Regions from separate parts of the Rhizobium sp. P1_C7 genome, predicted to be linked through region 1. Evidence: riboswitches for the same ligand, from Rfam matches in the RefSeq annotation. Region 1 holds a riboswitch; the other holds the start of a gene.
The links. Region 1 has a riboswitch for cobalamin ahead of bluB (5,6-dimethylbenzimidazole synthase). Riboswitches for the same ligand answer to the same signal wherever they lie in the genome.
Positions count from the first base shown of each region.

Region 2: linked by a shared signal. The riboswitch ahead of cobU (bifunctional adenosylcobinamide kinase/adenosylcobinamide-phosphate guanylyltransferase) and the one ahead of bluB (5,6-dimethylbenzimidazole synthase) in region 1 are both predicted to bind cobalamin.

Region 1 covers NZ_JBFUAL010000002.1:189,091-194,561, forward strand. The annotation lists gene AC1D2R_RS04050 (NADP-dependent malic enzyme) at 1-1,974, shown strand, start outside; gene AC1D2R_RS04055 (DUF2865 domain-containing protein) at 2,102-3,184, shown strand; gene bluB (5,6-dimethylbenzimidazole synthase) at 3,188-3,883, opposite strand; cobalamin riboswitch at 3,924-4,107, opposite strand; gene AC1D2R_RS04065 (TolB family protein) at 4,133-4,966, opposite strand; gene AC1D2R_RS04070 (LTA synthase family protein) at 5,222-5,471, shown strand, end outside.
Region 2 covers NZ_JBFUAL010000012.1:104,679-110,149, forward strand. The annotation lists gene cobN (cobaltochelatase subunit CobN) at 1-1,454, opposite strand, end outside; gene cobW (cobalamin biosynthesis protein CobW) at 1,464-2,513, opposite strand; gene cobU (bifunctional adenosylcobinamide kinase/adenosylcobinamide-phosphate guanylyltransferase) at 2,519-3,043, opposite strand; cobalamin riboswitch at 3,171-3,565, opposite strand; gene AC1D2R_RS19795 (chloride channel protein) at 3,811-5,471, shown strand, end outside.

The sequences.
Region 1 (5,471 bases):
TTTGCCAATATCGATGTGTTCGACATCGAGGTGGACGCCACGACAGTCGAACAGATGGTGTCGACGGTCGCTTCCCTGGAGCCGACCTTCGGGGGCATCAACCTGGAAGACATCAAGGCGCCGGAATGCTTCGAGATTGAGCGCCGCCTTCGCGAAAAGATGAAGATCCCGGTCTTCCACGACGACCAGCACGGCACGGCCATCATCGTTGCGGCTGCAATCCTGAATGGCCTCGAGCTCGCCAACAAGAAGATCGAGGAGGTTAAGATCGTCGCCTCGGGCGCCGGGGCGGCCGCCCTCGCCTGCCTCAATCTTCTCGTCACGCTCGGTGCCAAACGCGAACACATCTGGGTCCATGATATCGAGGGCCTCGTTTATGAGGGCCGCGTCGAACTGATGGACGAATGGAAGTGCGTCTACGCACAGAAGAGCGACACACGCACGCTGGCAGAAAACATCGGTGGCGCGGACGTCTTCCTCGGCCTCTCGGCCGCCGGCGTGCTGAAGCCGGAACTGCTGGCGCAGATGGCCGAAAAACCACTGATCATGGCGCTTGCCAACCCGACGCCTGAAATCATGCCGGACCTCGCCCGCGCAGCGCGCCCGGATGCGATGATCTGCACCGGCCGGTCGGATTTCCCCAACCAGGTCAACAATGTCCTCTGCTTCCCCTATATCTTCCGCGGCGCACTGGATTGCGGCGCTGTGACGATCAACGAGGAAATGAAGATGGCGGCCGTTCGCGCCATCGCGGCACTCGCCCGCGAGGAGCCGTCCGACGTCGCTGCTCGCGCCTATTCCGGCGAAACGCCGGTCTTCGGGTCGAACTATCTCATCCCCTCGCCGTTCGATCCGCGCCTCATCCTGCGTATCGCACCGGCCGTCGCCAAGGCAGCGGCCGAAAGCGGCGTTGCGGTGCGACCCATCACCGATTTCGATTCCTATCTCGATCAGCTGAACCGCTTTGTCTTCCGTTCCGGCTTCGTCATGAAGCCTATCTTCGCCGCAGCGAAAAATGCCGAGCGCAAGCGCGTGATCTTCTCCGAAGGAGAAGACGAACGTGTGCTGCGCGCGGCACAGGTCCTACTGGAAGAAGGGATTGCCGAACCGATCCTCATCGGCCGCCCACAAGTTATCGAAACCCGCCTGCAGCGCTACGGACTTCGCATCCGGCCGCTGTTGGATTTCGATGTCATCAACCCGGAAGACGATCCGCGCTTCCGCGAATATGTCGACCTTTACTTCTCGTTGGTCGGCCGCCGTGGCGTCATCCCCGAGGCCGCGCGCACGATCGTTCGTACCAATACGACGGTCATCGGCGCGTTGGCCCTCAAGCGCGGCGAAGCCGACGCGCTGATATGCGGTCTGGAAGGCCGGTACGAGAAGCACCTGCGCGACGTTCGCCAGATCATCGGCAAACGGAAGGACGTCCGTGACTTTTCGGCCCTTAGCCTGCTGATCTCGCAGCGTGGGGCCACCTTCTTCACCGACACCTACGTGACCTTCAACCCCACCACCGAGGAGATTGCCGAGTCCGCGATCCTGGCGGCAGAGGAAATCAGACGGTTCGGGATTACGCCGCGCGCCGCGCTCGTCTCGCATTCGAATTTCGGCTCGCGGGAATCCGAAAGCGCGACGAAGATGCGTGCCGCGTTGCAGCTGGTTCGCGATAGCGCGCCCGAGCTGGAAGTCGATGGCGAAATGCACGGCGAAAGCGCGATCTCCGAGGCGTTGCGCAAGCGTGTTATGCCTGACACGACCCTGCACGACGAAGCCAACCTGCTGGTATTTCCAAACCTCGATGCCGCCAACATCACGTTGGGCGTCGTCAAGTCTATGACCGATGGTCTGCATGTCGGTCCGATCCTGCTCGGCGCGGCGATGCCGGCCCATATCCTGGCGCCCTCGGTCACCTCCCGAGGAGTGGTGAATATGGCAGCGCTCGCCGTCGTGGAGGCTTCTCAGCCGGCTTGAGTTGGCAGAAATCGGGAAGTGCGTTAGGATTTCAACGGCAGCTTGTTAAGATAGACAGGTTATTGGGAATAAGATGGCGGACAACCGCCACGATCCACTGGTATTTGCTCATCCACGGGACGATGCCTTGACGCGCTGGAATTTGCCTTTTGCGTTCCTGATTGCCCTTTCGACACCGGCTTATGCGCAAGTCGCGCCGATCTGTGGTGAGCTGCGGGCGCGTCTTGCTGACCTGCCGCTGGTGATAGGAACCACGCCGGAGGTCCGCAAGTATGCCAGCGCCATCGCCGAGCAGAACCTCGAGCTTCGAAAAGTTAGAAGCGATCTGCGGCGCAATGGATGCAGCGCCGGCAGTATGGTGACAATCGGCGGCGACAACGCCGAATATTGTAGCGAGCTTGAGCAGGCGGAAGCCAAGATGGTCGATAACATCAGCGACCTGCAGCAGCGCCGCGACGAGCTGCGGGCGCAGAGCGAAGATACCCGCACCCGCAACGAACTGATCGCGGCCCTCGACGCCAACAGTTGCAATGCGGAGCCGTCGTTCTCCGACGATCCCGAATATGCACCGGCCCCGAGTATCGACGATCAGGCGATGCGTAGCGACACGTTCATACCGCTCGGCGGCGGCCAGGGCCGGAGGTCTTACGCGGCGCCCGGGATGCAACCCCTCTCGCATCTCAACACGGTTTGCGTGCGCACCTGCGATGGAGGCTTCTTCCCGCTTAGCTCCAACGCGACCTCCATGGACTTCGCTCGCGACGCCGACACTTGCGCGAAAATGTGTCCGGGAGTCGATACGGAGCTTTTCTATCACGATGTCTCCGTTGGGGAGACGTCGGACATGATCTCCACGGCGACGGGCACGCCCTATAGCGCGATGCCGAACGCCTTTGCCTACAAGAACCGCAAGCCTGGAGAAAAATCGTCCTGTAGTTGCGACCTCCCCGCTTACTATGAACGAATGCGAAAGAACCAGAACGCGGCCACCGAAGTGCCCCGGAAGGGTTCGATCACCACTATAGAGACCAGGAAGCAGGAGGCGCCTGCAATAGTGGCGCCTGCCCCGCAATCGCAGGTGCCCGACCGACCCTATGATCCGCAAAGCGGCAAGGTGCGCCAGATCGGACCGCAATTCCTGGCCGGCGATCGGGGGGAAATCGACCTCAAGAACCCGGCGACCCCAGGCGCTCAACCGCAGCAGCGGTAGCGGCTATTTGAATTCCTCGCCATTGCCCCACCGATCGGCAAAGATCAACTCCGCGACTGGCGTTCGCTGTCGCCACCCTTTGACGGCGAGTTCAGGCTCCTCGTAGAGCTGGTCAACATAGCCGACACAGAGCCACGCAACGATCTCGACCCGCTCGGGCACGCCGAGAATCTGCTTGAGGTCGGCTTCGTGGAAGATGCTCACCCAGCCGACGCCGATCCCTTCCGCTCGCGCGGCCAGCCAGAGATTTTGTACCGCGCAGACCGTCGAATAGGAATCCATCCGCGGATTGTGCGTCCGTCCAAGCACGACGTCGCCGCAGCGATCTGGATCGCAGGTGATGCAGATTCCAAGCGGAGCGCTGCGGATGCCTTCCAGCTTCAGCGATCGATAGGCCTGTTGCCGTTCGCCGGCAAACATCTCGGCGGCCTCCAGATTGGCGCGGTTGAAGGCATCCCACACGGCAGACTTTACGTCCCGGTCGCGCACGAGTATGAAGTTCCACGGTTGCATGAAGCCGACGGACGGTGCGTGGTGCGCCGCTCGCAGAAGGCGCTTGATGACTTCGTCCGGAATAATGTCAGGCAAAAACTCCGAGCGAACGTCCCTTCGCGTCTCAATTGCCTTGTAGACCGCCATGCGTTCGTCCGCAGAGAAGGCCGCAGCTCTCGGTAGAGAGCCAGAATGGTCTGGTCGCATCGTCAATCCCCAACAACACAACCGCCCGCCGTCCACGCGGTCAGTCTATGATTGTCGGGCCGGTCTTCTGACTTGGCGTCATCCGTGTGCCGCGCCTTCCCGGCACGGAGCCAGTGGCATTTGAGCGGCAAACGTCAGCCTTACAGCGTTGGGCACGTTCCGGCCTTGCACCGAATTCCCGATTCTCCCGCGATCACGCGGGCACCTGACGAGTAACCTATGTCGCGAAACGTCGCCGAACGCAATCGATCAGGCGGATACCGGGAAATATCTGACATAAGCGAACTCGTAACCGTTTGGTGACCAGTTGGGCACATTGATCGTTCCCTGCCCGCCAAAGAGTTCGAACAGTGTCGTCAGATTGCCACCATCCATATCCATGAGCCGCAGCCTGACATTCAGGTCGCGCGGATGGTCGAAAACGTGAGGATCATAGGAAAGGATCAGCACCTTGTCATTGCCGGGCGACGGATGGGCGAACCAGTTGCCGTAGTCGTCTTGCGTGATCTGCTCGAGCCCCGTCCCATCCGGATGAATGCGCCAGATCTGCATGATACCGGTGCGGCTGGAATTGAAGTAGATCCACTTGCCGTCAAAGGAATAGTCCGGCCCGTCGTTACGGCCCTCTCCATGGGTGAGACGCTTCTCTGCGCCCCCGCTGAACGGGATCGTGTAAATGTCGAAGATGTCGTCGCGGATGCCGCAATAGGCCAGTTCCTGACCGTCAGGTGACCAGCCATGCCAATAGGACGGAAGGTTCGTTGTAACCAGGCGGGGAATACCGCCGCCCACAGGCAGAACGTAGATCGCCGACTTTCCGAATTCAGTCTTGTCGGAAATGACGATCTGTGACCCATCTGGAGAGATGCCGTGATCGTTGTTGCATGCGATGGCAAAGCCGGTATCGACCTTCTCGACGCTGCCTGAACCGTCGAGTGGGAGACGGTGAAGAAGCCCGTCCCCGTTCAGCAGGAGGTAGGTGCCGTCGGGTGAAAAATTCGGAGCTTCGACAAGTTGATCGGTTTGCCAGACGATCCGGGGCAGGCCAGTCCGAACATTAAAGATCTCCACGGAACTGCGCACGCAACGCCTCCTCAAACTCAAATCAAACTCAGGCTTGAACTACTCCACCGCCTGCCCTCGCGCAAGGACATGTCTCGGCGGATATTTCTGCCTCCGCCCGATTCGGCCCGTCGAAAGCAGCGTCAACGATGCAAAAATTTCGAGCACAATTTGATCAGAAAAGTCATATATGCCGGAAACCTAATCGGTTCATCTAGCGTTCATGACCCAGATGTGACAGTTCGGTGAAGGTTTGATGACACTGGAGTTTCACCGTTGATCGCGCAAGTCCTGAGGTCCGAAGCGGCAATGCGCGTCGCGTCGTTTTACACTCGTGTCGGCGCAAGCGGTCGCCCGACCGCCTTGCGCGGTGGGATCAGCATTGCGATTTCGGCATTGATAGCCCTTGCGGCTACCATCGCAGTCGAATCAATCGCACGTGGCGGTGTTGCCGACGTCCGCGAGTTCGTGACGTCAACGGCTCGTCCCGGTATCACGACTGTGGTGATGCTGACGGTGCTGATGC
Region 2 (5,471 bases), on a different contig from region 1:
ATCTCTTCCTGAATTTTTGCCGGAAGACTTTCGAAGAACGTCCTGTAAAGACTCAAGGAAAGCGTCTCGCGAACAACCTTGCCATCATGACCGGAGTTCGTTGGCCCCTCCATCAGGTGCCGTATCAGCGCATCGCCATCTGCCGGGATGTCGGCGACCGGATAGCCGGCTTCCTGCATCGCCGAAAGCACTTCGATTGTACCCGCAGGTGTATCCAGCCCGACACCATTTCCGAGACGTCCATCGCGGTTCGGATAGTTCGCCATGACAAGTGCCACCCGCCGGTCCTGCGGCTCCGTCGTGCGCAGTCGCGCCCAACTGGCGGCGAGCCGCGCGGTGTATTGCATGCGGCCGGCATCCGGCTCGCTGGCAACGATGTTGGCCTCGACCAGCGCATCGTAGCGCGCAGCCGACTTGAACGAGACAGCGCGCGCGAGAACCCGGCCATCGACCTCCGGCAGCGCGACATTCATGCCGAGATCGCGCGCCGAAAGACCCTGCGACGATGCGGCCCATGCCTCTCGCGACGACGCGGAAAAAATTGCCTGCAGCACGACGGCATCGCTGGACTCCAGCACGGTCGGCTCCCGTGAAGCGCCGGGTGCAGAGACCGCAAATCCGGTGGTGTTGATCACGATATCAGGTTTCACCGCATGAAAGACAGTCTCGATGATGCCCTTCGAGACCGGGTCCTTGAGGCTGTAGGCAAACACCGGAAGCGACCGCATTCCCTCCACCGCAAGCGCTTCTATCAGCGCTTCGACAGGTCCGGTTTCGCCGCTCTGGACGAGAGCGCGATAAAAAGAGATTGCGACAGTCGGGCGCTCTGCTTGGTCTCCATCCGGGGTCGCCGCTGGGGAGAAGAGGAGATCAACCGCCGACTTCCATTCCTCGACGCCAATCACCCCGCGTCCGGGCCACCAGATCCCCGCCTTCATCAACGGCGCAGCCGCTTCCGGCTTCTCGGCGCCAGATAGCATCGCCTCGGCATACGCAAGAAACGCATGCGAATTCCCGTCGCCACCCTCGATCAGGTAAGCCCAAAGCGCATTCAGATCTTCAAGCGGCACATTCGAAAACGGCGTCAACCCTGCATCAGGTTTGGAATCTCCTGGCAGGACGGCAATCAGCGCGCCATGCCGCGCGGCGGCGGCGTGCAGCGCTTCGAGCGCATAGTGAAAGTAGCTTGCTCCGCCGAGCGCACGCACGACAATGAGCTTCGCATGCCGTGCCGTTCGCTCGATATACGCATCGACCGACATCGGATGCTTGAGGCTCATCAGGCTTGCAATGCGCAGCGTTCGCGCCGGCTCCCTTTGGCCATACGCAGCCGCGATTGCCGCAAGCTCGGTGTCGGCGGCCGACAGGAACAGGATATCGCCGGGAGACTGACCGAGATCGATCGCTTCCTCGCCGTCACTGATCGTTCCCTGCTGTGCCAGAAGCAGATGCATTGGTTTGCCTTATGCCAGGGCCTCTATCGCCTTGCGCACCAAAGTCTCGTCCATCTCGTGCAGCCCGATCACCACCAGGCGGGTGCCGCGCGCTTCACCAGGCGCCCATGCGCGGTCGAAATAGTGATCGATGCGGCTGCCGACGGCCTGCAGCTGCAGACGCATCGGCTTGGCCGGGACATCGATGAAGCCCTTGAGACGGAGTACGTCATGCTCTGCGATGATGCCTTTCAGCTTTTCCGCGAAAGCAGCGGGATCAGCAACGGAACCGAGTTCGACGACGAAGCTGTCGAATTCGTCGTGGTCATGCGGCGTACCGTCCTCGTGCTCGAGTTCGTGATGGGACTTGCGGTTGATGATATCGCCTTCGGTGCCGATGCCGAGACCGAGCAGGATGCTTGCCGGCACCTCGCCGTTCTTTGCCTCGATCATGACGGGCTTGCGGGCAATGCGAGAGGCGACTTCGTCCCGCACGCGGCTGAGGCCGGCGCTGTCGAGGAGATCGGTCTTGTTGAGAACGATGAGGTCGGCGCAAGTCAGCTGATCCTCGAAAAGCTCCTCAATCGGGCTTTCGTGATCGAGCGACTCGTCCTCGACGCGGCGCGCTTCGACGGCATCGTGGTCGTCGGCAAAACGGCCTGCGGCGACGGCGGCGCTATCGACCACCGTGATAACCCCGTCGACTGTGACCTGCGTGCGGATATCGGGCCAGTTGAAGGCCGCGACGAGCGGCTGCGGCAAGGCCAGCCCCGAGGTTTCGATGACGATATGGTCGGGGCGGTTCTCGCGCTCCAGAAGTTTCGTCATCGTCGGGATGAAGTCGTCGGCGACCGTGCAGCAGATACATCCATTGGTCAGCTCGATGATATCGTCCTCGGTGCAGTTTTCCGCGCCGCAGCCCTTCAGCACCTCGCCGTCGACGCCGAGATCCCCGAATTCGTTGATGATGAGCGCGATCTTCTTGCCGCCCGTGTTGGACAGCAGATTGCGGATCATCGTCGTCTTGCCGGCGCCAAGAAAGCCCGTGATCACGGTCGCGGGAATCTTCTGCTGGTTCATGGAATTCAACCCTTCATTTTCAGCGGCAATCCAGCCGCGATAAAATACACGTTCGCAGCTTGCGCCGCGATCATTTGGTGCAGCCGCCCGGCATGGTCGCGAAAATCCCGCGCCATACGGTTTTCCGGCACGATGCCGAGGCCGACTTCATTGGAAACGATGACGAGCTGTGCCCTCGCCTTCGGCAAATGCGCGGCAAGGGCTGCGAACTCCACCGCCGTGTCGCGCTCCGCCATCATCAGATTGGTAACCCAAAGCGTCAGGCAATCCACCAGGATCGCTCGCCCATTGCCATCGACAGCCGCAAGGCATTCAACGAGATCGAGCGGTTTTTCGTGGGTGGTCCACAGGTCGCCGCGATCTGCCCTGTGCTGGTCGATCCGTGCACGCATCTCGCCATCCCACGCACGCCCGGTCGCCACGTAATGGCGCTCCAGGCCGCTTGCCACAACCAGTTGCTCGGCAAAGCGGGATTTTCCCGACCGCGCACCACCCAGAACGAAGGTGGCGCCCGAAGATGGGTTGTTCATGGGAAATGCAATCCGATCTGCCCGCAAGCGACCGGCAAGGCGACCGCGTCATGCGATCGATAGATCTGTCTTTCAGCCATGACAACCTCCGTGCTGGCAACGGGGACATCGCCCCATGGGTGGGCTCTGCGCCCGGCACGATATGGCAGGTCTCCTGGCTCGCAGTTAAAGGCCGCGATCGGGGCGCACCGATAAACCGGTTGCCCTGATCGTGCCAGCGGATCTTCCTCGCCTTCCCGGCTGCAATCATGAAAAGGCGGACGATTCGTAGAAAAAGAGGCGTCCAGCCCGGGCTGATCATGCTTGCACTACCAGTGGCTTTTCCGTCGTCTTCCCCGCCTCACCCGTCAGCACCACGCAGACAGCCGGTAACGCGCATCCGACGCCGGACGGAAGACCCTGACCGCTCTACAGTCGCGGGGTCGGCTGTGATGAAAGCGCCCTGATTGGGTCCACCCCGTCACATTCCCTTTTCATCCGAAACGCTTTAGGCGATCCGGAACCATCCGTTATGGATTCATGGTTAGGCAAGCGCCGGCGGGAAGTCAATCGGGCTTGGCCGCTTCGCAGCGATAGGAAAACAGGAGGACCGCTCGAAAAGACGACCATCTCTACCACATTTATCGTCTTTTATCAGTCACTTACGCATAGGAATCTGTTGCCATCGCCGGGCTTTTGCCGCAATTGAACCGCAAACGGGTGCTGTCGCCGTCGTCGTACCTCTCCCTCGCCCTTGACCGGGCCTTTGCCCGCCTAGTTTCCTTGCCATGCTTCTCAAAATCGATATCCGCCGGTTTGGCCTGCTTCACACTCTGTTTGACGTAGGACGGATGCGCGCGCTCCTACGGCGCAGCGAAATGGGCATGGTCATCGCGGGCGCGATCGTCGGCGTCACATCCGGCCTCGCAGTCACAGGCATGAGTCTCGTTTCACGCGAGATGCACAGCCTGATCTTCGGCATCAGCGATGTCGAAAGGTTGAGCTCCTCCCAGATCGACAACAAGTTCCTCTTGCTTGCCGCGCCAGTGGGCGGCGGCATGCTCCTCGGTCTGCTGATGTTCATCCTGGCGAAGACACGCAAGAAGCCGATGGTCGACCCGATCGAGGCGAATGCGCTGCACGGCGGACGACTGTCGCTGACGGACAGCATCCTGGTCGCCGTCCAGAACCTGATATCGAATGGTTTCGGCGCCTCCGTCGGACTTGAAGCCGGCTATACGCAGCTTGCCTCGGGTCTCGCCTCGAAGCTCGGGCTCAAGCTGCAGCTGCGCCGCTCGGACCTGCGTGTCCTCCTGGGTTGCGGTGCCGCGGGTGCGATCGCGGCGGCCTTCAACGCGCCGCTGACAGGGGCCTTCTATGCCTTCGAACTGATCATCGGCACCTACACCATCGTATCGCTGACGCCGGTCGTCGTATCCGCTCTCGTTTCGACGCTGGTGGCGCGCCTACTTGCCGGCAGCGATTTCGTCATCGACGTCGGCTCGTTCGGAACCGTCATGCCGGCCGACTACGTTCCGGCCGTCCTTCTTGGTGCGGTATGTGCAGGCGTCGGCATCCTGATCATGCAGGGTGTGTCCTTCATCGAAGAGCTCGCCCGCAGAAGCTTGATCGCCCCACCGCTGCGGCCCGCGCTTGGCGGCATCGTCGTTGGCCTGCTTGCCCTCATTACGCCGCAGGTGCTTTCGGCAGGCCACGGCGCGTTGCATCTGAACCTCGACAGCGAGGTCGCCATCCCCGTGCTGGTCGGCCTCCTCCTGCTGAAGTCGTTTGCATCGGCCATATCCATCGGCTCTGGCTTCAGGGGCGGCCTCTTCTTCGCATCCCTGTTCATGGGCGCTCTGCTCGGCAAATTGTTTGCCTATTCCGCGCCGTATTTTGCCAACGCAACCCTGACACCTGTGATCTATGCCGTGGTCGGCATGAGTTCGCTTGCGGTCGCGGTCATCGGCGGACCGCTCACCATGACGTTCCTCGCGCTCGAAATCACGGGCGACTTTCCCATAACCGTGCTCGTGCTCGCCGCCGTACTCAGCTCGTCGCTGGTGGTCCGCAGCACGTTCGGCTACTCCTTCGCCACCTGGCGCTTTCATCTGCGTGGCGAGAGCATCCGCAGTGCCCACGATGTCGGCTGGATCCGCAATCTGACCGTCGACAAGCTGATGCGCGCCGACGTGAAAACCGCCAAGGCAGGCATTTCCATGGAGGAGTTCAAGGAGCGCTTTCCGATCGGCTCCGCTCAGCGCGTCATTCTTGTCGAGGACAGCGGCAAATACGCCGGATTGGTGCTGGTGCCGGAGATCTATGCGAGCCTCACCGACAGCGACGACGACAGCAACGGCCTCGACCAGTTCGTCCGCTACCGCAACGACTTCCTGCAGCCGCAGATGAACGCCAAGCAGGCCGCCGCGATCTTCGACAAGACCGAAAG